One region of the Metasolibacillus sp. FSL H7-0170 genome, then DNA from elsewhere that is predicted to be linked to it. Evidence: riboswitches for the same ligand, from Rfam matches in the RefSeq annotation. Region 1 holds a riboswitch; each other region holds the start of a gene.
The links. A riboswitch is a leader RNA that binds a small molecule or an ion and turns the genes downstream of it on or off. The one in region 1 is predicted to bind S-adenosylmethionine.
Positions count from the first base shown of each region.

Region 2: another riboswitch for S-adenosylmethionine. It lies ahead of MHH70_RS09620 (O-acetylhomoserine aminocarboxypropyltransferase/cysteine synthase family protein); the one in region 1 lies ahead of MHH70_RS14380 (bifunctional homocysteine S-methyltransferase/methylenetetrahydrofolate reductase).
Region 3: another riboswitch for S-adenosylmethionine. It lies ahead of metA (homoserine O-succinyltransferase); the one in region 1 lies ahead of MHH70_RS14380 (bifunctional homocysteine S-methyltransferase/methylenetetrahydrofolate reductase).
Region 4: another riboswitch for S-adenosylmethionine. It lies ahead of metK (methionine adenosyltransferase); the one in region 1 lies ahead of MHH70_RS14380 (bifunctional homocysteine S-methyltransferase/methylenetetrahydrofolate reductase).

Region 1 covers NZ_CP151964.1:3,055,486-3,063,075, forward strand. The annotation lists gene MHH70_RS14360 (tetratricopeptide repeat protein) at 1-511, shown strand, start outside; gene MHH70_RS14365 (hypothetical protein) at 797-1,279, shown strand; gene MHH70_RS14370 (globin-coupled sensor protein) at 1,297-2,586, shown strand; gene hemG (protoporphyrinogen oxidase) at 2,878-4,275, shown strand; SAM riboswitch class I at 4,375-4,475, shown strand; gene MHH70_RS14380 (bifunctional homocysteine S-methyltransferase/methylenetetrahydrofolate reductase) at 4,616-6,460, shown strand; gene metH (methionine synthase) at 6,453-7,590, shown strand, end outside.
Region 2 covers NZ_CP151964.1:2,080,122-2,087,711, forward strand. The annotation lists gene MHH70_RS09615 (hypothetical protein) at 157-543, opposite strand; gene MHH70_RS09620 (O-acetylhomoserine aminocarboxypropyltransferase/cysteine synthase family protein) at 891-2,177, opposite strand; SAM riboswitch class I at 2,286-2,400, opposite strand; gene nfsA (oxygen-insensitive NADPH nitroreductase) at 2,720-3,454, shown strand; gene MHH70_RS09630 (hypothetical protein) at 3,638-4,060, shown strand; gene lepB (signal peptidase I) at 4,352-4,909, opposite strand; gene MHH70_RS09640 (hypothetical protein) at 5,222-6,946, opposite strand; gene MHH70_RS09645 (lysoplasmalogenase) at 7,023-7,590, shown strand, end outside.
Region 3 covers NZ_CP151964.1:557,764-565,353, reverse strand. The annotation lists gene MHH70_RS02595 (AAA domain-containing protein) at 1-1,485, shown strand, start outside; gene MHH70_RS02590 (nucleoside-diphosphate sugar epimerase) at 1,495-2,208, shown strand; gene MHH70_RS02585 (LLM class flavin-dependent oxidoreductase) at 2,445-3,425, shown strand; SAM riboswitch class I at 3,477-3,584, shown strand; gene metA (homoserine O-succinyltransferase) at 3,720-4,658, shown strand; gene MHH70_RS02575 (hypothetical protein) at 4,768-5,061, opposite strand; gene plsY (glycerol-3-phosphate 1-O-acyltransferase PlsY) at 5,279-5,881, opposite strand; gene parE (DNA topoisomerase IV subunit B) at 6,433-7,590, shown strand, end outside.
Region 4 covers NZ_CP151964.1:3,798,370-3,805,959, reverse strand. The annotation lists gene MHH70_RS17915 (alanine/glycine:cation symporter family protein) at 1-1,244, opposite strand, end outside; gene MHH70_RS17910 (alpha/beta hydrolase) at 1,568-2,368, opposite strand; gene MHH70_RS17905 (gamma carbonic anhydrase family protein) at 2,604-3,122, shown strand; gene metK (methionine adenosyltransferase) at 3,484-4,689, opposite strand; SAM riboswitch class I at 5,156-5,273, opposite strand; gene pckA (phosphoenolpyruvate carboxykinase (ATP)) at 5,489-7,075, shown strand; gene MHH70_RS17890 (spore germination protein) at 7,273-7,590, shown strand, end outside.

The sequences.
Region 1 (7,590 bases):
GTATTTGAATGGGGAAGGTGTAGAAGTAGACGAACAATTGGCTTTCTACTGGTTTAGGAAGGCAGCTGAGGCGGGTGTAGTGGAGGCAATGTTTACGTTAGGCATAATGCATGAGCAGGGCTTAGCAACGAAAATAAACGAAGAACGTGCATTCCATTATTATTTAAGCTCCGCAAACGGTGGATATGTAGAGGCCCAGTACCGTGTTGGTATGGTTTATTTAGAAGGTTCGCTAGGACAGCAGTACAATTTACAAAAGGCTATTGCATTTTTTTTAAAGGCAGCTACAGTACATCATATCGATGCATTGTTTAATTTGGGCTATATTTTTGCGGAGCCACAGTTCGGCATGCAAGATGGAGTAAAAGCAATTCATTATTTTAAGCAAGCAGCACTACTCGGTGATACAGAGGCGAAGTTACAGCTAGCTCAGCATTACGAAAGTGGTATAATTGTTGCACGCAATGAACAAGAGGCACGAAGATGGCATCAAGCAGCAAAAGTGAAATAGTCAACATTACCTGTTTGGTAATTCAAAAGTCCTTTTTAAATATTTATATATAGATACTATAGAACTCTTGGTTAGTTTTTTGATAAGGGGTATAATATACTAAAAAATTATTGTAAATAAACATAGTAGGTAAAATGTTTAAAAAATCGATTTAACGTGAAATAGATTATAAAAGCATGTTTGGGCATAGTTAATTCAAGTAAGTGCAAACTTCTGCTCCCTGTCTAAAGTACTGTATTATTATACTTTAAATAAATGAAATTAAGACAGTCTGGATGTGATAATATGAGCGAGCAACTTTCAATACAAGATGTAGGGAATCAGGAAACACGTGATTTACAAAGAGTTTTATTGGAGCAGCAGGAGGATATTACAGCACTGTGTACAATTATGGAGCAGCTAAGGGTACCTGAACATAGTATTTATAGTAAAGATCAACAGCAACATAACGTCACGCTTCAACAAATGCAGGAAAGGCAACAGCAACGCTTTCATCATTTAGATCAAATGATTTTCACACATAAACGTCAGCTTAAAAAAGACCAAGCATCAACTGACGGTATTATTACATTCGGTAAAGAGGTGCGAAAAATGGAGGCGGGTATTCGCACTTTACGTTTATTTTGTGAGGATGTAGTAAAAATGACAGCAGTCGAGTATACAGGCCTAAATCGCGCAGCAGATAGAATCTATTATTTCGATAAGCGTTCAAAAGCTTTACAAGTGGAAATTCACACATTAAGAGAGGAAATCGATAAAAAACAATAATAGAAGTAGGTGTTGCTATGTTCTTGAGAAAAAAAGAGAAGAATGAACGTATGCATCTCAATCATTTTGCTGTTGAAATGCGTATAGACCAAGGTTCTAAAATCGCAAAGCAAATAAAAATGCTGCAAATGACAGACGATGATTTGAAGTTTTTAAAAGCGTTTCAGCCATATGTGGAGGAAAATATTGAGGCCATTGTTGATTATTTTTACGATGCCATCGGTATGGAGCCAAGCTTAACAAAAATTATTGATGATAATAGTTCTGTAGAAAGATTAAAAAAGACGTTGAAAAAACATATTCGCGAGATGTTTAGCGGTCAAATTGATGAGCAATTTTTTTTAAAGCGTCAACGAATTGCACAGGTACATGTGCATATCGGTTTGCCGACAAAGTACTATATAGGCGCATTTCAAAACTTATTTATTAATTTAATGGAAATTGTAGAACAAGAGGTTGAACATCCAAAAGACCAATTTGCTACATTGCGGGCAGTTTCAAAAATATTAAATTTTGAACAGCAAATTGTGTTAGAGGAGTTTGAAAACGTAGTTCAGCAAACTAAGATTAAACATGAGGAGCAAAAAGAATATATAAGCTGCCAAATTGTAGAGGCTACAGAAAATTTGGTAGCTGTTGCAGATCAAACTTCGGCTGCTGTTAGCCAGCTACATGAGCAATCTGAGGGGGTTGTGAATTATGCTGAGCAAGCATTGCAAATATCTAGTAATGCAACGAGTTGTGCTAATGATGGGAATGATCAAATTAACCGGTCACTGCAGCAAATGGAGAAAATTATTCAATCCGTCGATGAAATTGCGCTAGATATTCATGAGTTAGTCACGATTTCTAGGGAAATGGAAGGCATCATAGCGATTGTAACTAGCATAGCAGATCAAACTAATTTGCTTTCTTTAAACGCTGCAATAGAGGCTGCACGTGCAGGTGAGGCGGGAAAAGGCTTTAGCGTTGTAGCAGGCGAAGTGCGAAATTTGTCGGAGCAAACGAAGCTATCTACTAAGAATGTTGCGACTCTTTTACAAAGCTCTAATATTCAGACGGAAAAGCTTTTGTCATCTATGCAGCGCATTCAATCCGCAGTTGCTTTAGGCGAGCAAAGTCTGTCAGAAACTGCGCAGAGATTTACACAAATTTTAGTAGCAATGGAAGAGCAACAGCAAAAAAATAGTCTAGTAGGACGAGAAGTCCATACTATTGGACAAGTCATCGATGATTTAGGAGCTGCATTTAATGAGGTCTCACACTCCGTCGATTCGCTAGCAACAGTTGCGAAAGAGCTTGTATAAAAGTTAATTATTGTTAAAAGGTCGATTTGTTCCACAATTTGTGTGACGAATCGGCTTTTTTGCTTAGCTACATTGGGAAAATTTATGGGCAAATCAAGCATATTTGCAGGCAAAATCAGCAACGAATCTTGTGAATTTTTATAGTTTACGGGCGCAAATATTGGCTAGTCGGGTGAATTATAGCTTTTCGGCTAAACTTATCATTTTTGTCACAGAACGAATCTGAAATTTAACGTAAAAACAGCTATACTAAAAATAAGAGAAATTGACGTTTAGCAAGGAGAGACAACAATGAAAACGATTGTAGTTATTGGTGGCGGTATTACAGGGCTTTCTACAATGCATTACTTGGCACGACAGGTACAGGAGCAAAATATCGATGCAAGGCTTGTTCTTATAGAAGGAAATCAGGAATTAGGTGGAAAAATTCGCTCTCAGCAAATCGATGAGTTCATTATGGAAACAGGTGCGGATTCAATTGTGGCACGCCATCCGGGAGTGCTTGATTTAGTACGTGAAGTGCAGTTTGAGGATGAGCTTGTTTATAATGCGACAGGAATCTCATATATTCATACAAATAATGAGTTACATGCTATTCCAGCGGGCTCTACATTTGGTATTCCGATGAGCGAGGAGTCTTTAATGGCTAGTACATTATTGACAGATGATGAAAAACAGCGCGTTTTACAGGATGCGGAGATTGCAAATGACCGTTTTACAAAGGATAGCTCTATTGGTGAGTTTTTGGAATATTTTTTAGGTGAAGGCATCGTTAAAAAGCAAATTGCGCCCGTCTTAGCAGGGGTTTATTCAGGTAATTTATATGAATTGTCAATTGCCTCGACCTTGCCTTATTTAGTAGATTATAAAAATAATTACGGTAGTATTATGGCTGGCTTTAAAGCGCATCGCGAACAATTTGAAAAAGCAGCAGATAAAAAGTTTATTTCGTTCCAACGGGGGATGTCAGCTTTTATTTATCGCATAGAAGAAAGCTTACCACAGGTGGAGTTTATGAAAGGGGTAGCAGTGACATCGGTTGCGAGGCATGACGGGCATTATAAAATTATGCTAGATACTGGACAAATGATTGCTGCGGATATAGCTGTTTTAGCAGTACCGAATGAAACAGTGAGGCAATTGTTAACAAATGAGCAGTTGACATATCATTTAAAACAATTTACAAATGGCTCTGCTCTTACACTCTATGCTGGATTTAATGTGTCAGACTCTGTTTTACCTGCGGATGGAACGGGCTTTATTGTTTCGCATAATAGCGACTTGCAATGTAATGCCTCTACTTGGACGAGTCGTAAATGGGCACATACATCAGAGAACGGCAATTTACTAGTACGTTTATTTTATAAAGATAGCAATCCCCGCTATGAGGAGCTTGCAACTATGTCAGATGAGCAACTAACGGAAATTGCCCTACAGGATATTAAGCTGAGCTTAAATATTGATGACAAGCCGAGCGTAGTAAATATTACAAAATGGATTGATAAAATGCCACGCTATGACCTTGCACATCGAGATGCCCTAAAAGCGGTAGAGAAGGAAATGGCAGAACATTACCCAAACATGCTGCTTGCAGGCTGCTCTTATTATGGTGTAGGTATCGGCGCATGTATTCAAAACGGACGCCATACAGCAGCGAAGGTAATTGCTAGAATAAGCAAGAATAGATAGCGATATAGTAGGATATTTCGTATGTTTCGTAAAAAACACTTCTCAAATGCGATACACTACTCTATAATGAACAATAAGAATTTAATAAATATTCAAAATTTCTTATCGAGAGAAGCAGAGGGACTGGCCCAATGAAGCTTCAGCAACCAACAATGATGTCAGGTGCTAAATCCAGCAGGTGTTATACCGACAGATGAGAAGGAACGACGTGAACAAGTAGAGCCTTCTTTAAATATACATTTAGAGAAGGCTTTTTTGATTTTTGCAAATATACAAAACTATAGCCTTGAGTAGATGAAAATCTAGAATCAAGGTGAAATTAGGAAAGTGAGGATATAAAATGGGGCTACGTGAAGCATTACAAACTAGAGTATTAACGGCGGACGGTGCAATTGGTACGCTGCTTTATTCATATGGATTGGATTATTGTCATGAGGAAATGAATATTACAAGACCTGAAATTGTAGAAAAGATTCATAGTGAATATATTGCTGCTGGAGCAGATGTTATTCAAACGAATACGTACGGGGCAAACGCTATTAAATTAGCGCGTTATGGCTATGAGGACCGAGTGCAGGAATTTAATGAGGCAGCCGTGAAGCTAGCGAAGGCGGCTGTTGGTGCAGGTGAGCAATTTGTGCTTGGTACGATTGGTGGTGTGCGCGGTATTCGAAAAAGTGACGCGACATTAGAGGAGATTTTAGTGGCGGTTCAAGAGCAAGCGCAAAGTTTGTTAGCAGGTGGGGTAGATGGATTGCTGCTTGAAACGTACTATGACTTTGAGGAATTAGCAGCGACTGTTAATATGCTACGCCAATTAACTGATAAAGTGCTTATTGCCCAATTATCGATGCATGAGCCGGGTATCCTACAAAACGGAATGCGTTTGAATGATGCGTTGACACAGCTTGATGCACTTGGAGCAGATGTTGTCGGTATGAACTGTCGCTTAGGACCGTATCACTCCATTCAAGCGATGGAAACAGTGCAATTGCCAGAGCACGCCTTTCTTTCTGCTTATCCAAATGCTTCTCTACTAGATGTAGAGGATGGGCGCGTTGTGTATGAGTCGGAGGCAGATTATTTTGCACGTGCGGCTGTAGAGTTAGTTGGTCAAGGTGTTCGATTAATTGGTGGTTGCTGTGGTACGACGCCAAAGCATGTGGAGGCAGTGAAGAAGCGTTTAGCAGGTGTCACACCTTTGACTGAAAAAGAAATAAAACCTGTTAGTATAGAGTTTGTGCGTGTGCCAGAGCCGCCTGTCGAGGAGCCTTTACATATAAAAGTAAAGCGCGAACGTTCGGTTATTGTTGAATTGGATACGCCACGTCATTTAGAAATTGATGGTTTTGTTAAGGGGGCAAAGGAGCTCTATGAAGCTGGGGCAGATGTAGTGATGATGGCCGATAATTCCCTTGCTTCACCGCGTATTAGCAATATTGCGATGGCCTCTATTTTAAAATTGCAGCACGGGGTTCGTGCTTTGCCCCATTTGACATGTCGTGACCGCAATTTAATCGGGCTACAATCGCATTTGATGGGCTTAGATGCACTTGGCTTGCACGATATTTTAGCGGTGACAGGTGACCCGACAAAAGTTGGGGATTTCCCCGGGGCAACAAGCGTTTATGACGTATCATCAATGGAGCTAATTTCGTTGATTAAACAGTTAAACGAAGGAATTTCTTTCTCAGGGAAGCCATTGCGTAAACAGGCTAATTTTTCTGTCGCGGCAGCTTTTAATCCGAATGTGCGGGTGTTGGACCGTGCGGTAAGCCGTTTAGAGAAAAAAATCGAGCATGGGGCGGATTACTTTATTTCACAGCCTGTTTACACGAAGGAAAAAATTATTGAAATATACGAGGCGACAAAGCATTTAGAAGCGCCAATTTATATTGGTATTATGCCATTAACGAGCTTTAAGAGTGCGGAGTTTTTACATCATGAGGTACCAGGTATTAAATTATCTGATGAAGCGCTAGCGCGTATGGAAGCTTGCGGTGATGATAAGGCGAGAGCAACCGCTGAAGGTGTGGCGATTGCGCAGGAATTACTTGATACAGCCTGTGAATACTTCAACGGTATTTACTTAATTACACCGTTTTTACGCTATGATATGACACTACAATTAATGGATTATGTGAAACAAGTAGATGCACAAAAAGGAGTTAAAACAAATGTTTAATCATCCGATTGAGGAACAATTAGCAAAGCGCATTTTAATAATTGATGGTGCAATGGGCACAATGCTGCAAAATGAAAATTTAACATATGATGATTTTGGGGGCGAGGAGTTAGATGGCTGTAACGAAAATCTTGTTCTAACACGTCCGGATGTTTTGCACAAAATACACCGTGCTTATTTAGAAGCAGGGGCAGATATCATTAGTACGAATACATTTGGTGGTACGCCCCTCGTATTAAATGAATATGATTTAGGGCATAAGGCAACTGAAATTAATAAACGTGCTGTGGAAATTGCCAAAGAGGAAGCAGAAAAACTTTCTACACCTGAGTGGCCACGCTTCGTAGCAGGTGCAATCGGCCCAACGACGAAAACATTATCGGTTACAGGTGGTATTACCTTCGATGAGCTAGAAGAAAATTTTTATGTACAGGCACATGCACTTATCGAAGCAGGAGCAGATTTAATTTTATTAGAAACGAGCCAAGATATGCTCAACGTAAAGGCCGCAACAATCGGTATAAATCGCGCGTTTAAGGAACTTCAAAAAGAGCTCCCGATTATGATTTCTGGAACAATTGAGCCGATGGGTACAACGCTTGCAGGACAATCAATTGAAGCTTTTTATATTTCAATTGAGCATGTGAAGCCATTATCAGTTGGTCTGAATTGCGCAACAGGGCCAGAGTTTATGACAGACCATATTCGCTCATTATCAGAGTTAAGCACAAGCTATGTAAGCTGTTATCCGAATGCAGGCTTGCCTGATGAAAATGGCTGCTATCATGAAACACCTGAATCATTATCGAAAAAGCTGCAAGGCTTTGCGGAGAAGGGCTGGTTAAATATTGTCGGTGGTTGCTGTGGTACGACACCTGCACATATCGCAGCAATTCGCGAGGCGGTAGATGGTCACCCACCACGTCAGCCTCAGCAATCTATTGGAGGACATGCTGTGTCAGGCATTGAGCCATTGCAATACGACGAGTCAATGCGTCCATTATTTATCGGCGAGCGTACAAACGTTATTGGTTCACGTAAATTTAAAAATTTAATCATTGATGGGAAATTTGAGGAGGCCGCAGAAATTGCACGTGCACAAGTAAAAAGCGGGGCGCATGTAATTGATA
Region 2 (7,590 bases), 980 kb from region 1:
CCCTAAACAGACATTTGTTTTTTTAGAGAGGTCACCAAACATTCAAATAATATAGAAATGGGGCTGCCAAGAAAGAAATGACTTTCAAGACAGCCCCGTAGGTTATATATCAATAAAAGAAATGGGGGAATTTCTTCTATTATAATAAGGAAGATTTCAACTAACTTCTGTTAATTGTTGACGGCGATAGTTTTCCAAAATGGATTGCATAATCTTTTCCTCTAATGCTGTAAATGCAGGCACTGCATATGTGCGGTGAACAAGCTGAAACTCCCCATAGCGTAAAAACCATTCTTTCGCTGGCAATTTAATGTGGTCATTTCCATGCTCGATATACGCATCATATACTTCCTTTACAATGTACCCATTTAATAAATCATATGTTGATTCTGAAAACGCACTATGCCCAAACACTTTCATCCACATCATTTCAACATTTGCTAATAATAATTGAATTGCTTGTGAATTGATGAAGGTGTATGTCTCATTTAATTCATACACAATATAAGATGCTATGTTTTGTGCACTATATGTACGTCCCATATTCAACACTCCTTTGATTTATCCTATTTTATCAATTACGCTTCGGTTTACTACCACCCAGATTTCTCCAATATTTTTGGTGGAAGTTTACTTAAAATCGCAACATCCTGTAACATCCGTTGGAGATTGAAAGAATTTCAATTCCCTGCAAGTAGATTGGTTTTATTATAATTGAGAAAAATCAAGAAGTCAATAATTCTTATAAAAATACTAGGTATTAAGTTTTTATATTTTAGTAGGGGGCTGCGACTGCGAAATGATGCAGTCTACAGCCTATTTTTAGCAACAATCTAACAAAACCATATAGATACTTTATACAAATGAGTATTCAAGCGTTTGTCTATAGGTTAAGCATTTTTTGCTGCTAATGCTAACGCTTGGTCCAAATCTGCCACTATATCTTCCACTGCTTCTAAGCCGATTGATAAGCGAATGAGCTCTTCTGATACACCAGCGATTTTAAGTTCTTCTGCTGATAATTGTTGATGTGTTGTAGATGCTGGGTGAATAATAAGCGAGCGTGCATCGCCCACATTTGCTACATGCGAGAAGAGTTTAACACTATCAATAACAGTTCGCCCAGCCTCTCTACCACCTTTAATACCGAAAGTGATGATAGAGCCAAAACCATTTTTCAAATACTTTTTCGCCAATGAATGCGATACAGTATCTTCAAAGCCGTTATAGTTTACATATTCCACGAATGGGTGGTTACGTAAATGAGCCGCTACTTTTGCGGCATTTTCATTATGTCTTACTACACGCAAATGAAGCGTTTCTAACCCTTGTAAAAAGTTAAATGCTGAATCTGCACTTAATGTTGGCCCGAAATCTCGCAGCAATTGCACGCGCAATTTTGTAGCGAATGCCGCAGTTGCCGTATCAACTCCATAGCGGATGCCGTGATATGTTGTATCAGGCTCTGTGAAGCCTGGGAATTTCCCCTGTGTCCAGTCAAATTTCCCTGCATCGACAACAATACCACCGATTGTTGTGCCATGCCCACCAATCCATTTTGTTGCCGAATGAATGACAACATCCGCCCCGAATTCGATTGGATTAGAGCCATATGGTGATGGGAATGTATTATCAAGGATTAGTGGGATACCATGCTCATGTGCGATTTTAGCAACCGCTTCAATATCTAGCACATTTAAGCTTGGATTACCGATTGTTTCTGCAAAAATTGCTTTTGTATTTTCGTTAATTGCCGCTCGGAAGTTTTCCGGGTCACTCTCGTCTACAAATGTTGTCGTAATACCGTAACGTGGCAAAGTTGTAGCAAATAAATTATAAGTACCGCCGTACAAAGAGCCTGCTGATACGATATGGTCTCCTGCACCAGCAATGTTTAAAATAGAAAATGAGATAGCTGCCATTCCTGAAGAAAGTGCTACTGCTGCTGTTCCTTTTTCCAATAAAGCAACACGCTCTTCAAATGCCCCAACAGTCGGGTTCATAATACGAGAATAAATATTTCCCGCTTCCTCTAATGCAAATAATCGCTGCGCATGAGCAGTATCGTTAAATGCATAAGCAGTTGTACGATAAATTGGTACGGCAATTGCCCCTGTTACTGGATCGGGTTTTTGCCCACCATGTAATAACAATGTTTCTGGTCGTAGTGTTGACATGATGTTCCTCCTAAAATGTATTCGATGGCTAATGGATTTTTGAGGAGGGTAGAAAAACAAAAAACCCTCTTCCTAAGAAGAGGGTTCGCAAATGAGCAAGTTTTCCTCCCCTTATCTTTCAGATTCCAATCCGAATCTGTAGGAATTAGCACCTTTGTAAGCTCGTCGCTTACCGGTTGCCGGGCATCATAGGGCCTAGTCCCTCCGCCACTCTTGATAAGAGTATTTGATTCATGTTCCATCGTTGTGTTTGAGTATAAAGCATTGTAAACCAAGAAGTCAACTATTATTTTTTAATTTTTTTCAATAGATGTCACAAATTTTGAATGAAGGCCTACCAAACGTAGCGCAGGTCGCGAATATTTAGATTAATTCACATCAGTTAGCTCGAAAAAAATCTAAATGAGAGTTAGCCAAGGCGTAATTGTTTTTTAATTAATTCATACAAATCGCTAAAATAATAGCATTTAGTCAACTTGATTGGTTATTTAATATAAGTAGTATAAAATAATATACGAATACAGGTCATTAGGAGGATGAAAATGGATACTAGAGAACTTTTACGCAATCACGCATCCGTGCGTAAATATACAGGGGAACAAATTCCGCGCGAAACGGTAATGGATTTAATCGAAACAGCACAAATGGCAGCAAGTTCACATTTTGTGCAAGCATATAGCGTTATTTGGGTTACGGATGAAAATAAAAAGCAAAAGCTCGGCGAATTATCAAAAAATGAATTTCAATTTCAAACAGCGGGTGCATCATTCTTATTTTGTGTTGACTTTAAGCGTCTTCAAGCCGCGGGTCAAAAACACGGTGTAGATATCGTTACAGATTCTGCAGAAAATTTACTTGTTGGTGTAGTCGATGTATCTTTATTTGCACAAAATTTTGTTGTTGCGGCAGAGGCGAAGGGCTACGGCATTTGCTATATTGGCGGAGCACGTAATAACCCTGCTGAAATTAGCGAACTTTTCAACTTACCTAAAAGTGTATTTCCGTTATTTGCACTGACGATTGGTACTCCGACAAAGCGCAATGAAACAAAACCACGCTTGCCTGTCCCTGCAGTACTTCATGAAAATGCCTATGACGAGGCTAAGTATGATGCATTATTAGAAGAATATGATGCAACGATGGAAGGTTATTATGCAAGTCGTTCTTCAAATCAAAAAACAGCTACATGGACAAAACAAATGGCAGATTATTTAATCGAGCAAAAGCGTCCATACATCAAAGAATTCCTTGCACAGCAAGGGTTTACATGGAAATAACAGTGACCCATGCTCTTGCATTTAGTCTTTTGCGATTTTACTGTAGAAGTGGAAGTTTTTTGTACTCTTCATCTTGCTGTCGGTATAAAAAAATGCTCCTGCGGTTACTTGTTGCAAGAAACATGTCCTAAATCATGATAAAATGGACCTACAATACATGAAAGTATTCAGAGGTGTTTGCCTATGCAAATGAATAGACATGTTGCGAAATCGTTAGAGCGACAACAATTAAAATCAATGCGACGCTTTTATTATGCAATAGCTGAAATCAATTTAATACTTGCTGATATTCATAAAAAAATACAATCAAATATTGATGAAGAAAAATATCAATATGCTACTGCTTATGTAAATAAATATATTTCTTATACATCTGTATGGAATATTAAATTTGCTTATAATTTAGAAAACCCTGAGGTCGCAATGCTTCAGCTCTTCCATTTACGATATATTTTCCAGCATGAGCCTACCATTGCATTTACTCAAGAACGCCAAATCGTTCAGCAGCAACAACATGCCTTTGACAAGCTACAGCTCTTCAGAGCAGAGCAACTCGCTGCACGTTACGAAACAATGCTGGCATATATTGCGGAGCACCAGGGCTAATTGAACCAAATATTGAATGCAGCGATTAAAAACAAAAGTCCTCTCTCTTTAGTCAGCATTTCACAGTCATGTGACGCTAGATATTTAGGGCTGCCCTAAAAGGCAGCTCCTTCTTTCAGTTTGAGTTTCGGTTATGCACTTTCATTCAGAAGAAAACCCCATGAACCTAGTGTTTCTACTATTTTCAAAAAATTCTCTTGCATTGTACCCAAGTGAATTTTTTGAAGTAACACCAACGAAAGCGTGCAAAATACCGTGCAGTTGCTGGCATTTTGCACGCCTCGCCCTTTTTTACTCCTTAACCATACGCGCGTTTGATAGTGGCCAAACAACAGCTGGCACTGTACCTAATATTTTCTCCTGTGCGACAAAGCCAACCGTTATATCTCGACTATCCAAGCTTCTACGGCGATTATCTCCAAGCACAAAATATTGACCCTCAGGTACAACTTCCACTCCTAAAGCGTCCACCAAAGTAAAGTTCCCTGTTAAATTTCCGCTGTCTACTAATGCTTCCCTATTGCTCTTTAAGTAAGGCTCTTCGAATTTTTCGTCATTAATAAATAGCTCATCATCCCGATATTCTATACGGTCCCCGGGTAAACCAATAATACGCTTAATAAAATTTTCACCCGTTGGTGCTTCAAAAACGATAACATCAAAACGCTTATAATCAGATAAGGTTGGTCCAATAATATTGACAATCACTTTTTCCTCATTTTCAAATGTAGGCATCATTGAAGCACCTTCTACATTCACAGGTGTAAATAAAAAAATACGAATCCCAGCAGCTAATACTACTGCAAACACGATTGTTTTAATCCAGCTAATAATCTCCTTTTTCTCCAAACTCGCTCGCCTCCTTAAAAATTAAAACGTCTTTTAGTAAGCAAAGTTGCATAGGCCCATTTAATTTCCGCAAGACATTAAAAGCTTTCCGTCTCTACTCTTTCACTTAGAAGGAACACCATTAAATTCAATGTTTTGGACAGTAGCGATGATATTTCGCAAAATGTTTATATATATAAACAGAGAACACCTCTTTTAAAAATGGGATGAATATTGGCTTTAGCAGCGTTATTCTTCACTAAAAGGGAAGCGATGAAAACATTGATTTCAATACAAACAAAATAGACTTTTCGGACAACTCCTCTATCTATTCTATGCACAAACGAAGGCGTTCAAAATGCCGGCTACTGCACGGCATTTTTGAACGCCCCTAATTGTTAGTTGCTTAATTGGCTGGAATTGTTCGCCTGTAGCATAGTATGTCATTGTCACTTCGTCCCCCTGCTCTAAATAAATAGCAAGTGGTACTGCTTCAGAGCTGACTATGAAATTTTGCCCTGTATCTGTTAGTAATGAAACGATTGTAAAGTCACCAACGCGCTCTTTATAGACACGTAGCACCTTTGCTGTAAGCTGTGCTTCCTCAGCGCTAGAAGAACCATCTACTGTACTACCACCACGACTAAGCGCCGCTTTATAAAGCTTTAATGCCTCATTTGGTGTGAAAGCATATGCTGAAATTTCTGGATTAGCAGCAGATACGATAAAGTAATTTTGCAGGAAGCCATTTGAATCTAAAACTGCGGATAGCCAGCTTGCTTCACCGTAGAAGTTATACAAAATCGGCATCTCGCCTTCCCACTCTTTTTCAATAAACTTTTTCTCGATAATTTCAAGCGCACCTTGAGAATCCATATATGATTCTTCCAAATTACCTGTATAATAAGTAGCCTTGCCTGTACGCGCATGTGTCAAAGAGTAACCAAGCATCGAGTCAACACCCTCTTTCGGGCTGGAAAAATCAGTGAAGTAATACATTTCGCCATCCTCCATAAAGACTGGACTCACATTTGCCTCTGTTCCTTCATCCGATGGAATTTTCACATCTTTTTTACCGAATACGCTATTCCAAAAACCATGCACATAATTACCGTAATAGCTGTTTTGTAAGCTAACAGCCTCTGGGGAAATCGCACCATCAATAAATTCAGGTACATCTGCTAAGGCAATTTTTTCAGACTGCCCCGTTTTCGCATCGACCTTAACAATACCTTTTACATCAAAGCCATTACGCGCAGAAATAAAATCACCATATGTGCGAATATAGTATGGTACACCCTCATCATCAATTTCTAGCTGCACATCGCCATAGAAAATAAGTGTTGGGTATTGTAGACGAATATGACGCTCTAAATTTTTATTAAAGTAAGCTGATGGAATATATGCCATTTCATGAGCCATAAATTTTGGATTATCACTTGAATCTGTAGCGCTCATTATGAAATAACCCGGTGTCGTTTTACCATTAAACCACTTAAATAGTCCTGAAAACTCCACTGGTGCAATATAAACAAATTCACCATTGACCTTTTGAATTTGCAGATGTCCTAGCTCATAGTAGCTCGTATTTGGTACTTGACCGAAGGCTTTTCTCATTTTATTTTTCGCAAACTTTGGAGGCACACTTGCAGGTGTTTTCGTTTCGTCAAACGGTTGAATTTCAACTTGCTCCTCCATTTCGGAAGATTGATATTTTTGCTCGGCATTAAAAATTGGGGCTGCTAACAAATAAGCAAGGGCTAAAATTGAAATTAACGTCAACACAGATTTTAGCTTTTGCTCAGCACCTGCCGCAAATAGTGCGCCAACTAATGCAGCTACTGGCGCTACGTATAAAAATACCGTCCAATGTAAATCAACTTTTGAAATATATACCGTTAAAAATGTTAAAATTAAACTACCTAAAAAAACAGAAGTTAAAAGTATACTAAACTGCTTGCCTGTTAATTCGCCCTTTGGTATTTTTTTTGTTAAGGGCACGATTAGAATCGTCACCACAATAGCAGTAATAAGTACCGTTATAAATAATTGTCCCACTATCATCACCTCTAATTTATTTTTACGTATGGGATTGGATGAAAGTTTCATAAAATTACAAAGGGGGGTTTTTTAAATGGAAAGAAAAATTATTTTAACATTATTCTTAATCTTCGGTCTTTATTATGTTTTTTTCTTTGATGCCATTCCAGTTTCATGGCAGATGGTTTTTAAGCTAATTCCAATGATTTTACTCATTATTTTAGCGCTACGTTCCCATGGAGAAAAAAGCTACAAATCAATTATTATTGGTGGTCTTATTTTTTGTGCCATTGGGGATTACACATTGCAATGGTTTATCGTTGGCTTATGTAGCTTTTTGATTGGTCATTTATTTTATATTACCGCTTTTAGTAAAACGAATAATCGTCAAACACCCGTTAGTGCCAAAGTTGTGCTAATTATTTACGGCTTGTCGATGATGCTATGGCTTGCCAGCACGATTTTGCGCACAGGTGATGCTGTACTAACTATTGCGGTTTGCGCATATATAATTGTCATTTTATTAATGGGGTGGACTTCTTTCCGAACAGCTAGTAGCTTTGCTATTATCGGTGCATTTTTATTTATTGCGTCAGATTCCGTTTTAGCCATTAATCGCTTTATTACGGATATTCCTTATGCTCATATTTTAATTATGGCAA
Region 3 (7,590 bases), 1.4 Mb from region 1:
GCTATTCAGCTAGAGTTGCAAAGTTTGCCAGAAATAACTGCAACTGCTGAGCAATTACAGCAGCAGCGTACTGAGTTAGAGCAAAGCCAACAGAAGCTTGAACAACAAAAGATAACTCGTATAAACTTAACAGCAGCTTATGAAACAACAACAGCAGACTTGCAGCAACTTAATGAGCAGTTAACAAATGGTAACGAGAAATTGCAATTATTGAAAGAGCAGCTAAAAGAAATTAATAGCACAGGCTTAGCATTAGAAAAAGAGCGTGAAGAGCTTGAACAACTAACAAGGCAAAATCTCGAGGCAGCTTTAAATGCAATAGAGGGGCGTATAGCAGTCAACCGAGCCACGATTGAAAAAATCGAGCAGCAGCTTGAACTTCTGCCAATCACACAACAATTACAAAGCGAATGGCAAACGATGCTAGCGAAGGCAAGTGAGCATGACTTAGAGGAAATTCGTAAGCTCTATGTTAAGCATGCAAACGTCATTGGGACAACCTGTGTGGCCTCTGCGAATAAAGAGTTTATGGATAATTATCCAATATTTGATGTTGTGATTATTGATGAAGTATCGAAGGCTACACCGCCAGAGCTACTGCTACCGATGTTAAAAGGCAAGAAAATTATTTTAGTTGGTGACCATCATCAGCTTCCACCACTAATTGGGGATGAAACATTTGAAGAGACGCTAGAGCAGGTAATCAAAAATAGCGACACATTTGAGGAAAAGCGGGAGCTTGAAAAGCTACTTGAGGAATCATTGTTTGAGCGCTTATACAAAAATCTGCCCCAGTCGAATAAAACAATGCTAGCAATCCAATATCGAATGCATACCAATATTATGGAAACGATTGTGCCGTTTTATCAAAACGAGCAAGATACCTTGCAATGCGGTTTAATTGATTCTGACGCAGCACGCGATCATCTTTTGGAAACGCCATTATTCAATCGTCAGCATCATTTATTATGGCTCGATATCCCTCATACAACAAGCTGTTTTGAAGAACGGATGAAAGAGGGGGCTAGCTTATTTAATCGGGCTGAATTAGATAAGGTGAAGGAGCTCCTTATATCGCTAAATGATGCAACAGCGCAAGCAAAGGAACAGGGCTTGATAGCACAGGATGCGCAAAAATCAGTTGGTGTTATTAGCTTTTATGCGGAGCAAGTGAAGCGTATTAATGATATGACACAATATCAATTCCCACATTTGCATATTCGCACAGGCTCGGTCGATAAGTTTCAAGGAATGGAGATGGATGTCATTATTGTCAGCATGGTGCGAAACAATGACGGGCATGGTAGCATTGGCTTTGCACAGGATTATCGCCGCTTAAATGTCGCACTATCACGTGCTCGTGAATTATTAATTATGGTTGGTAGCACGGAAATGTTTACGCAGCGTCCGAAAAAACAGGAAACGCGCCGTATGTATCAGCATGTGCTGGATGTAGTGAAAGCACAGGACGGCTACCGCACATAGGAGTGAATTATGGAATTACAACAGCTTGAAAGACAAATAAAACAGCAACTGCCGCTTCCTAGTTCAGCGGAAATTGTTAGCACGAAGCATTTTTCAATACCGATTCATACGCTCTTAACGAAATACACACCAATTCGTCGCATACCGATGGATATTTTAATGAAAATGATGTTGCGTGCCTTTCAAACAGGGCGTTTTCAAGATGCCGAAACGGTGGCAGATGTCCTGCTTGTCGAATCATTATTTATTGAGGATTTACTGCAAAAAATGAAGAAAACAGGACTGCTAACAATGGAGGAAGCGATTCAATTAACTGAAAAAGGGGAGGCACAGCTGGCTGCAGGTATTTTTGAGGAGCAGCTTGAGGAAATGGAGCAGGAATTATTTTATAGTCCTTTGCACGCAAGCTTTTTACAAGGTGAACTAGAGGAATTCGATGAATTTCCTGACGAGCTACAATATATAGAGCAACTATCCGTGACGTGGAATGAGCAACAAATTGTGGACGCATTGCAAAATGGCGCGACAAATGACCACGCAGAGCCAACATTTATTACCTCAATAAATAGCGTCGAAGAGCTACAAATCCATGATGTACCATGCTTGCAATTTGTATTACATAATACAAGCAAAGATAGTTTTGATATACGTGTCTTTAATACATTGACCAACGCTTGGGATGCACATTTAGAGCTGGTGATAAAGGAGCGGGAGCAAGCATGACAAATACAAGCTCAATACTAGAGGGTGGGACATTTCGCCCAATCTATACCATCGGCTTATTAGATGCCCTTTAGAGCATAAGCTACATCTGGTGCTATTAATGTAACGAAGCAAAAAGAGCGTATTTTGCGTGCTTTTACGAAGTTTCGTCATGATAATTGAAAGAAATTAAATGGAAAGCATATTGCAAGCATCTTTTTTCCACTTTCGTTATAGTAACTAGTGAGGTGATAATCATGTTGAAAAATATACCGATCTCTGTGTTAGATTTAGTGTCTGTGAGTGAAGGTCAAACTACAACCCAAGCATTTGAACGCTCTCGTCGTTTAGCTATTTTAGCCGAGCAGTTAGGCTATAAACGTTTTTGGGTGGCTGAGCATCATAATAGCCGTTCCATCGCAAGCTCAGCCACTTCTGTTGTCATGAGTTATTTGGCTAGTGCAACAAAGGAAATTCGAATCGGTTCCGGTGGAATTATGCTACCTAACCATGCACCATTAATTATTGCCGAGCAATTTGGAACACTTGATGCAATGTTCCCAGGTCGAATCGATTTAGGCTTAGGTCGTGCACCCGGTACAGACCATTTTACAGCAAGGGCACTACGTCGCCGTGATGCTGAGGACTTTGAAGATAATATTGAGGAGCTAGAGCGCTTTTTAGCAAAAGCACAGGAATCAGATTACATTAAGGCTTATCCTGGATTTGGTGCAAATGTGCCAATGTGGGTGTTAGGCTCAAGTTTATTTAGTGCAGAACTAGCTGCTCGCCGTGGTATGCCATATGCCTTTGCAAGTCATTTTGCCCCTGACTATTTAATGCAGGCAATTGATATTTATCGTACACAATTCCAGCCTTCTGAGCATTTACAGAAGCCGAAAATGCTCGCTTGTGTCAATGTGATGATTGCCGATACCGATGAAGAAGCTCAAAAATTGGCAACAACTTACTATCAGCTTTTCTTAAGCATTATTCGTCGCACACATGATTTACTTCAGCCACCTGTAGACAATATGGATGAAATATGGACACCATTTGAAAAGCAGGCAATTATGCAGCAACGTCAATATATGTTCGTTGGTGACCAGCAATCAGTCAAAGCACAATTAGAAAAATTCGTTGCAGACACAAAAATAGATGAATTAATGGTAACTGCTTCTATTTATGATGAAGAGGCTCGGACAAAGTCATTTACATTGTTGAAGGAGCTTTTTTAAACCCTATTGTCAAACCGCAACACACATGCTACAATATATGAAAATTAATAAATCTTATCAAGAGAAGCCGAGGGACATGGCCCGTTGACGCTTCAGCAACCTCTAATATTTATTAGAAAGGTGCTAATTCCAGCGGGGATTGTCCCCGAGAGATAAGAGTGAACGGATTTGATTACGAAAACCCTCTCATTCTCTTTACTGGAATGAGAGGGTTTTTGCATTACCTTCTCTAGCTGATTCAACCATGCTTCAAAAGATAATTGATTTGTTAATTCAAGAAATGGGGGAAGCGAAGTGCCAATTAATATTCCGAAGCAATTGCCAGCAGGCGAGCTATTAAGACAAGAGAAAATTTTCGTAATGGAGGAGGACCGTGCGAGAACACAGCAAATCCGTCCGTTAAATATTTTAGTTTGTAACCTAATGCCAGAAAAAGAGAAAACGGAGTTGCAATTATTACGTTTGTTAGGAAATACACCATTACAAGTGAATGTGACATTTTTAAATACAGCGACATATGAGTCAAAAAATGTTTCAAAATCGCATTTACAATCGTTTTATACGACATTTAACGAAATCAAACACCGCCGATTTGATGGGATGATAATTACAGGCGCACCAATTGAACGAATGGAGTTTGAGGACGTTATTTATTGGAAAGAAATAACGGATATTATGGAATGGGCAAAATTAAACGTCACATCGATTATGAATATATGTTGGGGCGCTCAGGCTGCCCTCTACCATCATTATGGCATTGGAAAATTCGAGTTACCGAAAAAATGCTCTGGTGTCTATTCGCACGTCATTACAGATTTAACTGTCGATTTAGTGCGTGGCTTTAGTGACGAATACGTAGCACCACATTCAAGACATACATCGGTATCGATAGAGGAAGTTCGCGCGCATCCAGATTTACGCTTACTTAGCTATTCTGATGATGCTGGTGTCTTCATTGTACAGTCTAAAGACAACAAGCAAATTATGATTACAGGTCATTTAGAATATGACGCGACAACGCTTGCAGATGAGTATGAGCGAGATGTGGCAAAGGGAGATAATGTAGAAGTACCGATTAATTACTTTCCAAATGATGATCCTACTAAAGCGCCGAAAAACACGTGGCGTGCACATTCACATTTATTGTTCTACAATTGGCTGAACTATTACGTATACCAAGAAACACCATATAAATGGGATTTTGTTGAGGAAGAAATCGAATATCATATTTAACAAGCTAGTTGAATGCTAGAGGACGTAATTTAATTTAGCATTTATATTAAAGCGATGGAGCCGTCTCAAAATGAATTTTCAGACGAATTCCATCGCTATTTATCTTGATTTAGGCTTTTTTATACTCATAAGCTAATTCATCGAGCTGTTCATCCACACTTACATATAAATCATGCTCATTGAAAAACCATTCATCATTGCGTTCGATATAATAATGAACACCTTCAACAACTGTGTCTACGCCAATTTCATGAGGGAATTCGCGGTTCATACCGAGTGAAAAGCCTTCATGAAAAGGGGAAGAACCACCGTATCTTGCATAAAATCGTACATAATCTCCTTGTTGTACTTCCATTTCTTTTTGAAACCAATTAATCGCTGCATCTGTTAATACTATTTTCATGACAATAGCCTCCGACATACATTTATACTTATATTTTAGCGGATTTCACAGGGTAGTAACAGTAAATTGCTTTGAGAGTCATTGCAAGCGAAGATTAATTACATGCATGAGAGGTGGACTAAGGCATCTTTAGCACAATATTTTACTCGTTCGTTTTAAAAACAAAAATTGTCTGAAAGCAACACGTTATTCCGCTTTCAGACAACTCTATTGTAGTTTAAATCCATTTCACTTTCGGCTCTGTACCTGCCTTAATCCGTTTAATATTTTCTCTGTGACGATAAACGATAAACGTAAATAAAATGGCAATTAAAATAAATAAGGCAAAATCACCTGTTAATACTAAGTAAACTATGCTATAAATAAGGGCGATGAGTGCAACAATCATAGATGTGAGGCTGACCATTTTTGTAAGCTTTAGCGTAATGAAAAATACGACAAAAAGTAGTAAAAATAATGGCCATGCATATCCTAGCACAACACCTGCAGAAGTTGCTACGGCTTTGCCACCACGGAAACGCGCAAAAATAGGGAAGATATGACCTAGTACAGCGGCAACACCTAAAATTAATATGTGAATTTGCACGTCTTGGAAAAATGGCAATAAAGGTAATAGAACAGCAGCTGTGCCCTTTAAAACATCAATAATTGTCACGATTAAGCCTGCTTTTTTACCGAGAACACGAAAAGTATTCGTTGCACCTAAATTTCCGCTTCCTTGCTTTCTAATATCTGTATTATAAAAAAGCTTACCAATCCATAATGCCGAAGGGATGGAGCCAATTAAATAAGCACAAATCAATATAATGGCAGTTGACATACATGTGCTCCTTTCAAAATTGATAGTTGGTACTAATATGTTGTAATAATGATTATACACTGATTGCCTAGCAATTGAATAGTAGATTGACGATTTTTTTTGTTTTTGCAAGAATAGGCGTGTCAAAAACGTTTTTGAGACATACCTATTGAAATGAGGATAGTGACCATTTATCCCGTATTAACGGTCAGTAAGCCTCCTACTTCAAGACTTTAGTAAAATTGGGCAAAGGATAAGTGGGAGACCAACTGCCCGTAAAAGCCCGAATGGTTCAACTAACTTTCAGTAGGAAAGAGCGTCCACTGAATGAAGTTTCACTTTATTGTAACCGCCGGAGAAGCAAGCCTTATTTGTAACGAAAGCAAAGAGACAGGTACAGATTTTCTTAGCAAATATTTAATATAAAAGCTGAGATTATCCTGAAGATATGGGCTCTGAAATAAAGCATTCATTGAAAAATAGCTTGCTTAAATGGTACAATGACTATCTGTGTAGAGGTTTAGCGCCTTGACAGCTAAACTTATTCTTTGTACGATAAAAGAAAAGAACGTATGTTTGTTTTAGGGGGTATTTGTTTGGTGAAGGAACAACCAATCGCATATAATGATGATGCGATTCAAGTGTTAGAGGGCTTAGATGCAGTTCGTAAACGACCAGGTATGTATATCGGTTCAACAGACGGACGTGGGCTTCATCACTTAGTTTATGAAATAGTGGATAATGCGGTGGACGAAGCGCTCGCAGGCTTTGGTGCACACATTATCGTGAGAATACATGAAGATAACAGTATTAGCGTGCGTGACTTTGGGCGAGGTATGCCAACAGGTATGCATAAAATGGGGAAACCAACATCGGAAATTATTTTCACTGTTTTACATGCCGGTGGAAAATTTGGACAAGGTGGCTATAAAACAAGCGGTGGCTTACATGGCGTAGGTTCATCTGTTGTGAATGCGTTAAGCAGCTTTTTAGAGGTGACGATTCATCGAGATGGGCAAGTGTATCGTCAACGCTTTGAAAATGGTGGCAAGCCAGTCACATCCCTTGAGATTATCGGAAAATCAAAAGAAACAGGGACACTCGTTCATTTCTTACCAGATGCAACGATTTTTTCTGTGACGAAATTTAATTACGATACGTTAGCTGAGCGTTTACGTGAATCCGCCTTTTTATTAAAAAATTTGAAAATTGAATTAATCGATGAACGCCCAGAAGGACAGCACGAAGTATTTCATTATGAAAACGGTATAGAAGCATTTGTTGCTTACCTAAACGAAGAAAAAGATGTTTTGCATCCTGTTAAATATGTGGAGGGCATGCAGCAAGAGATTGAGGTTGAGTTTGCTCTGCAATTTAATGATGGTTATTCGGAAACAGTCTTATCCTTCGTTAATAATGTGCGTACACGTGATGGTGGGACGCACGAAACTGGGGCAAAGGCAGCAATGACAAGAGTTTTTAATGATTATGCACGAAAAATCGGTTTATTAAAGGAAAAGGATAAAAACCTAGATGGTGCAGATGTTCGAGAAGGCTTGACAGCAATTGTTTCCGTTCGTATTCCCGAGCACTTGTTGCAATTCGAAGGGCAAACGAAAGGCAAGCTTGGTACAAGTGAAGCGCGCTCTGCAGTGGATGCTGTTGTATCAGAGCAGCTTCTTTATGTACTAGAAGAAAATGCTGAATTGTCAGCATCGCTCGTGCGTAAA
Region 4 (7,590 bases), 740 kb from region 1:
CCAGAGAATAAATAAGCAACGTTTGTCTCAGCAATGTAATAATAAGCCATTATTGTTGTAAAGGCGAAGAAGAATAATGCAATCGCTACGAATGGTGCACCAAAGCCTGGAATAGCGCTTTCTACAGCATGTTGTGTATAAGTAGCACCTTCTTTAATTGATTGTGCGTATGAAATTTGAGCGTCACCTGTATAATTATTTTGACCAAACTCACCCGTGTAAATCGTCGGGTAAATTTCATATTCTGCTGATTCATGCTGAACAACGATTTTATCCCCTTTTTCATCATGGACATTGTACATACCTGTAAATAAAATCATAAACGCTGTTGCTGAACAAACTAATAATGTATCAATATAAACAGATGCTGCCTGTACAATCCCTTGCTTAGCAGGATGAGATACTTCTGCTGCTGCTGCAGGGTGAGCACCTGTACCTTGACCAGCCTCATTTGAGTAAATACCACGTTTAACTCCCCAAGCAATAGCCGAACCTACGATTCCGCCAAAAATTTCTTGAGCACCAAATGCACTTGAGAAAATTAAACCGATAACTGTTGGTATTTCTGAAAAATTCATCACAATAATGATAAATGCCATAATCATATAAGCGGCAGCCATAAATGGAACGATAACTTGTGCCGCATTCGCAATTGATTTAACCCCACCAATAATAATTGTGCCTAATAAAACGATAATAATAACACCAGTAATCCAAGGTGCTAAACCAAAGGCATTTTCTACCGCACCTGAAATCGCATTAGATTGCACACCAGGCATTAAAAATAACATTGCAATTACTGCTATAACTGCAAATAATACACCAAACCATTTTTGTCCTGTACCTTTTTCAATATAGTAGGCAGGACCACCGCGGTATTCTGTTTCTTTTTCTTCTTTATAAATTTGCGCCAAAGTAGATTCAACATAAGCTGTTGCGGCACCAATAAAGGCAATAGCCCACATCCAAAATACAGCACCAGGTCCCCCCATACCAATCGCAGTTGCTGTACCTGCGATATTACCTGTACCTACGCGTCCTGATAAAGCAATAGACATCGCTTGGAATGATGAAATACCCTTATCAGATTTCTCCCCTTTGAACATCAACACAAACATGTCTTTAATAAGGCGTACTTGTAAAAAACGAGTAATAATCGAGAAAAATAGTCCAACTAGCAAAATAGCATAAATAAACCATGGTCCCCACAAAACATCATTTAAAAAACCTACAACTGACTCCATCAAAATCCCCCTTTGAAACAATGTATTATTTTGAAATTTACTATATTACATATACATTTTTTATGCAATACATTTTTTAAAAGATTCTAAATATTTCGTGTCCCAAAATTCTGAAAAGTTAGATTCCATAAGCCTTTAAGCTAAAAAAAGTATACTAGAAATACATCTAGCATACTCAATTTTCATCTATTAAATATTTTAATAAAGCGTTTCCAATGCCTATTTTTCAAATAAAGTCAACATTGTATGTAAAGTATTTTCACATGACACAACCCGCAAAATTTATTATCAAATAAATATTTTATTCTAGTATTTTTACATCGTTAAATTATATAGCCTAACGAGCGCAACACATTATTCATAAAATCTTTTGTGTATAAATATACTTCTTCTCTTTCCATTTCAAAATATAAACTGTGCTGACAATCCGACCATTCTTTATATTGAAAATGCGTTAATGGTTGTTGTAATAACCAATTTTTTGATACTTGTATATCGGTAATTGAATCCCTTTCTCCCGTCATCATTAAAATAGGTAAATTCGGAAATTTCACTTCTACATTTTTTAAACGCTTCAGTAGCTGTTGCAAATCTTTATACCACTTTACTGTAACAGTTGTATTATGAGGAACATCATCCTTTAGCTCCTCATATACCTCATAATTTCGAGACATCCGTTGCATCGTAATATCATGCTGAAGCTTGACACTAGAAGTCAACGCACTAATACTTGTTAATGCATTTGACATTTTACCAGGCTGTAGCTTGAGCTGTAGCCAAGGCGACACAAATATGGCGCCTGCACATTCTAATTTCTTTTTTTGTAAAACATTCATTAATACTGTTGCACCTAAACCATTCCCTATAACAAATACAGGTAAGTTTTCAGATAACCCTATTTCTACCAACTGTTTTACATAGTCCTCATATTTAAAAAAATCCTCATCATGGTAGCCTCTATTCTGTGCCTGTTCTCCATGGCCTGGCAAATCTCCCATTACAACGTGAAATCCTGCACTACGCAGCTTTTCAATGAGCCAAGCATACCAGCGATGATGCTCATATGCACTATGGACAATTGCCACAACTGCCTTTGGCTGCCCATCAGCCTCCCATTTCCACATTGCAATCCCTCCTACATTCTAAAACTTAAATTTATTGTTATCCTACTGTCGCTCATTATATACATTTATCCTATATTAACACTGAAGATTCATTATATCTTTTATTACGATTGCTACAATAGATTCTTCTATTATAATCGGTTTTTTAAGCATTGTTTAAATTTTATTTTCTATTTTTCTCTACTTTTGATACGATGGTTGCATAGTGTGTATAAAGAAAGGAAGCGTTTTTATTATGATTTACCCATATAAAGGAATACTACCCAAAATTGATTCCTCTGCATTTATTGCAGATTTCGCTACGATAACAGGCGACGTTACAATTGGAGAGGAATCGACAATATGGTTTAATACAGTTATTCGTGGTGATGTAGCAGCAACAATTATTGGCAAACGAGTTAGTATACAAGATTTGAGCTGCATACACCAAAGTCCAAATAACCCTGTAATTATTGAAGATGAAGTAACGGTTGGTCATCAGGTGACATTGCATGGCTGTACCATTCGCAAACGAGCACTAATCGGCATGGGCTCAATCATTCTTGATGGAGCTGAAATTGGAGAAGGTGCGTTTATTGGTGCGGGCAGTCTCGTTCCCCCAGGTAAAAAAATACCACCAAATATGCTCGCAATGGGGCGTCCCGCAAAGGTCGTACGCGAAGTAAATGCAGAGGATCGTGAAGACATGGATCGCATTATTCGTGAATATGTAGAAAAAGGCCAATATTATAAATCATTGCAAACAAATATGTAAAGGGACTTTACATATTTGTTTGCGACGAGGATAGTAACAATTTATTGTTACTACCGCAGGAGCACCCCCTCCCTTGCGACGAGGATGTTGACTATTTATTGTCAACACCGCAAGAGCACCCCCTCCCTTGCGACGAGGATGTTGACTATTTATTGTCAACACCGCAAGAGCACACCCTCCCTTGCGACGAGGATGTTGACTATTTATTGTCAACACCACAGGAGCACTCACTTCATTTGCATCTGGCACCTTGCTATCGCTATAAATAAGATTTGTCACTACACTTCCGCTCTGAATCTATATAAAAAAAGAGCTGTCTGAAAGCAGCACGTCTGCCTGCTTTCGGACAACCCCTTCACTATTATTTCACTAATAATGCTGCTTTTTCCTTTAATACGTCTGCTTTATCTGTTTGCTCCCAAGGTACATTCAAATCTGTACGACCGAAATGTCCATAAGCTGCAGTTTGTTTAAAGATTGGTCGGCGTAAATCTAACATTTTAATAATACCTGCTGGGCGTAAATCAAAGAGCTCACGGACCCATTCTACAATTTGAGAAGATGGCACTGTTCCCGTACCAAATGTATCTACAGCAATTGATACAGGCTGTGCCACACCGATTGCATAAGCAAGCTGTACTTCTGCACGGTCTGCTAAACCAGCAGCAACGATATTTTTTGCCACATAACGCGCTGCGTAAGCCGCAGAGCGGTCTACTTTTGTCGCATCCTTACCTGAGAATGCCCCACCACCATGTCGCGCATAGCCTCCGTAAGTATCCACAATGATTTTGCGACCTGTTAAACCGGCATCGCCCTTTGGTCCACCGATAACAAAGCGACCTGTCGGATTAATAAAATATTTTGTTGCTTCATCTAATAGCTCAGCTGGTACAACTGGTGCAATTACAACACGCTTTAAATCTGCTTGAATTTGATCCAATGTTACTTCTTCATCATGCTGTGTTGAAATAACAATTGTATCTACACGTACTGGTACATTATTTTCATCGTACTCAACCGTTACTTGTGTTTTTCCATCTGGACGTAAATATTTTAGTTCACCTGATTTTCGCACTTCTGTTAAACGGCGCGCTAGCTTATGCGCCAAGCTAATTGGTAGCGGCATTAGCTCTGGTGTTTCGTTACATGCATACCCAAACATTAATCCTTGGTCACCTGCACCAATTGCTTCAATCGCCTCGTCTGACATTGAGCCTTCACGTGCCTCAAGAGCTTGGTCTACGCCTTGTGCAATATCAGGTGATTGTTCGCCAATTGCTACAAGCACTGCTAAGTTTTCAGCATCGAAGCCATATTTACCACGCGTATAGCCAATCTCTGCTACAGTGTCACGTACAATTCCTTTAATATCTACATAAGTAGAAGTCGTAATTTCTCCTGCCACTAGTACTAGTCCTGTCGTTACCGTTGTTTCACATGCTACACGAGCATTTGGATCTTCAGCTAAAATGGCGTCCAAAATTGCATCTGAGATTTGGTCGCAAATTTTATCTGGATGTCCTTCAGTAACACTTTCAGATGTAAATAGTCTACGATTTGTCATTTTGTTTCCTCCTATAGTTCCTGCGAATATGATACGGTACTCCTTACCCATGTCAAGCTTTTAAGCGATGCTTTAATATAATAGAAGAGTATTTCATCCATTCTTTATCAAACTTCGCCACTTCGGCTTTTACAGACAGTTAATGATTCACTACACTTTTGTGCATCAATCGTTTTCATAATGGCTGCCCATGAATATGGAATCAACTCAAACCATTACCGCCTCTTAACACAAGGTTTTTGAAAGGTATAGTCATAAAGAAAAGTTTTATCATCGTCTTAAGTTTAAGGCTGTCTTGCTGTTTAAGCATTTATCTATATAATAGTGAGCGTTGCGAATCGTTTCAAGCGCAGTGCTAGACAGCTAGTTTGTCAACTAGGTTTTTCAATGATGAACTTTTTTAGGCAATAAAAAAACCTTTCACTCATAAGCATGAGAGAAAGGATTGTATTTTCGTTCCCTTTCACTCTTATCGTTCAAGGAGAAAGCTCCTTGCATCAGGTTGGCACCAACGCATGATGTGAAAAGTCATGCAGGTTGCCGGGCTTCATGGGGCCTGACCCTCCACCAGCTCGGGATAAGAGTATCCGTTCAATTTCATATAATACATAATTTTTTTTGCGCTGTCAAATACTATACACATCCATTCATTTTTTCCGATTTACCGACTAAAAATTTCATAAATTTCTCTCGAATTAGTATAGACTATTTCATTTAATGTGTTATACTTTTTGTAGTTAAAAGAAATGAATTCCCACCAAACTTGGGAATATTATAAATAAAAGGATGGTTTTAAGCGATGAATTCAGTAGAAATTGCAAACGAACTGAAAGATTTATTAAACGGTACAAATATTCATGTTCAACTTTCTGTTCCACAGTTAGTAGAAAAAGCAACATCTCGTGGAGAAGCAATTCTAACTGTTGACGGTGCATTACGTGCTGAAACAGGCAAATATACTGGTCGTTCTCCTAAAGATAAATATACAGTAGAAGAAGAAAGCACGAAAGATAAAATTGACTGGGGAAAAGTAAACCGTCCAATTTCTTCTGAAGTGTTTGAAAAACTATATGTAAAGGTAGTTAATTATTTAAAAGAACGCGACGAGCTTTTCGTATTTAATGGTTTTGCTGGTGCAGATAAAGATTCACAAATCGGTATTAAAGTTATTAATGAATATGCATGGCATAATTTATTCTGCCATCAATTATTTATCCGCCCAACTGCCGAGGAGCTTGCTACACATACAACAGACTTTACAATTGTTTCTGCACCAAACTTTAAAGCAGATCCAACTGTTGATGGAACAAATTCAGAAACATTCATTATTGTTTCATTAGAAAAGAAAGTGATTTTAATCGGTGGTACAGAATACGCTGGTGAAATGAAAAAATCTATTTTCAGCATTATGAATTATTTATTACCAGAGCAAGATATTTTATCAATGCACTGCTCAGCAAACGTTGGTGAAGCGGGCGATGTCGCTTTATTCTTCGGCTTATCTGGTACAGGTAAAACGACTTTATCAGCAGATAGCGACCGTAAATTAATCGGTGATGACGAACACGGCTGGTCAGACAATGGCGTTTTCAATATTGAAGGTGGTTGCTATGCAAAAACAATTAACCTTTCAAAAGAAAAAGAACCTGAAATTTATAATGCGATTCGCTTCGGCTCTGTATTAGAAAACGTTATTGTAGATGAAAATACACGTATTTGCAACTATGACGATGGTTCGTTAACAGAAAATACGCGCGTAGCTTACCCGATTGAGTATATTGAAAATATCGCAAAGCCTTCTGTAGCAGGACACCCACAAACAATCGTGTTCTTAACTGCAGATGCATTTGGTGTATTACCTCCAATCTCAAAATTAACAAAGGAGCAAGCGATGTATCATTTCCTAAGCGGCTTCACATCGAAGTTAGCAGGTACAGAACGTGGCGTAACAGAGCCAGAACCAGTATTCTCAACATGCTTCGGTTCTCCATTCCTACCGCTTCCTGCAACAGTTTATGCAGAAATGTTAGGTAAGAAAATTGATGAGCACGGCTCACAAGTATTTTTAGTAAACACTGGTTGGACTGGTGGCGAATATGGCGTAGGTAGCCGTATGAAGCTTTCTTACACACGCGCAATGGTGCGTGCTGCTATCGAAGGTAAACTAAGCGATGTTGAAACAACACAAGATGCAGTATTCGGCTTACACATTCCAACAGCAATTGAAGGTGTACCGTCTGAAGTATTAAACCCTCGCGATGCTTGGGCTGATAAAAATGCTTATGATACAAAAGCTAAGCATTTAGCAGGTCTTTTCAATGACAACTTCCAAAAATTCGAGAATGTTTCGGAAGCTATTTCAAAACAAGGCGGTCCATTAGTTTAATATACTAGTAAAAGAGACGTCTGAAAAAGCGTGCGAAAGCACTGCTTTTCAGACGTTTTTTTTTTATTAAAACAATAAAAATATAACTCGATTTAAAAGGTTGTCAACACTAAATTTAATGCTTTTTCGTAAAATACTCGTTTAATTTTATTAAAATTTGACTATCCTCTCCTTATAAGTATTGGAGGAGATGGAACATGGAACATTCAGATACGCAGACACATTCCCCTTCTAAGCTTTCACCTGATGCCCATCAGAAACCACTATTTACTTCATTACAACATACGATTGATACAATACAACAGGCTGTTGGTTATAGTGATGATGTGATGGTGCGACAACTTTTTATCGGAGAATCAACTAAACAATCTTTAGCTATTGTTTATATAGATGGCTTAGTTAATAAAGCAGATATCACAAATACATTGTTGGAGCCCATCATGGGATTATTAACAGACCAAATTGAAGAAAATATTGAAAAAACAACTGATTTTTTAAAGCAATACTGCTTAACG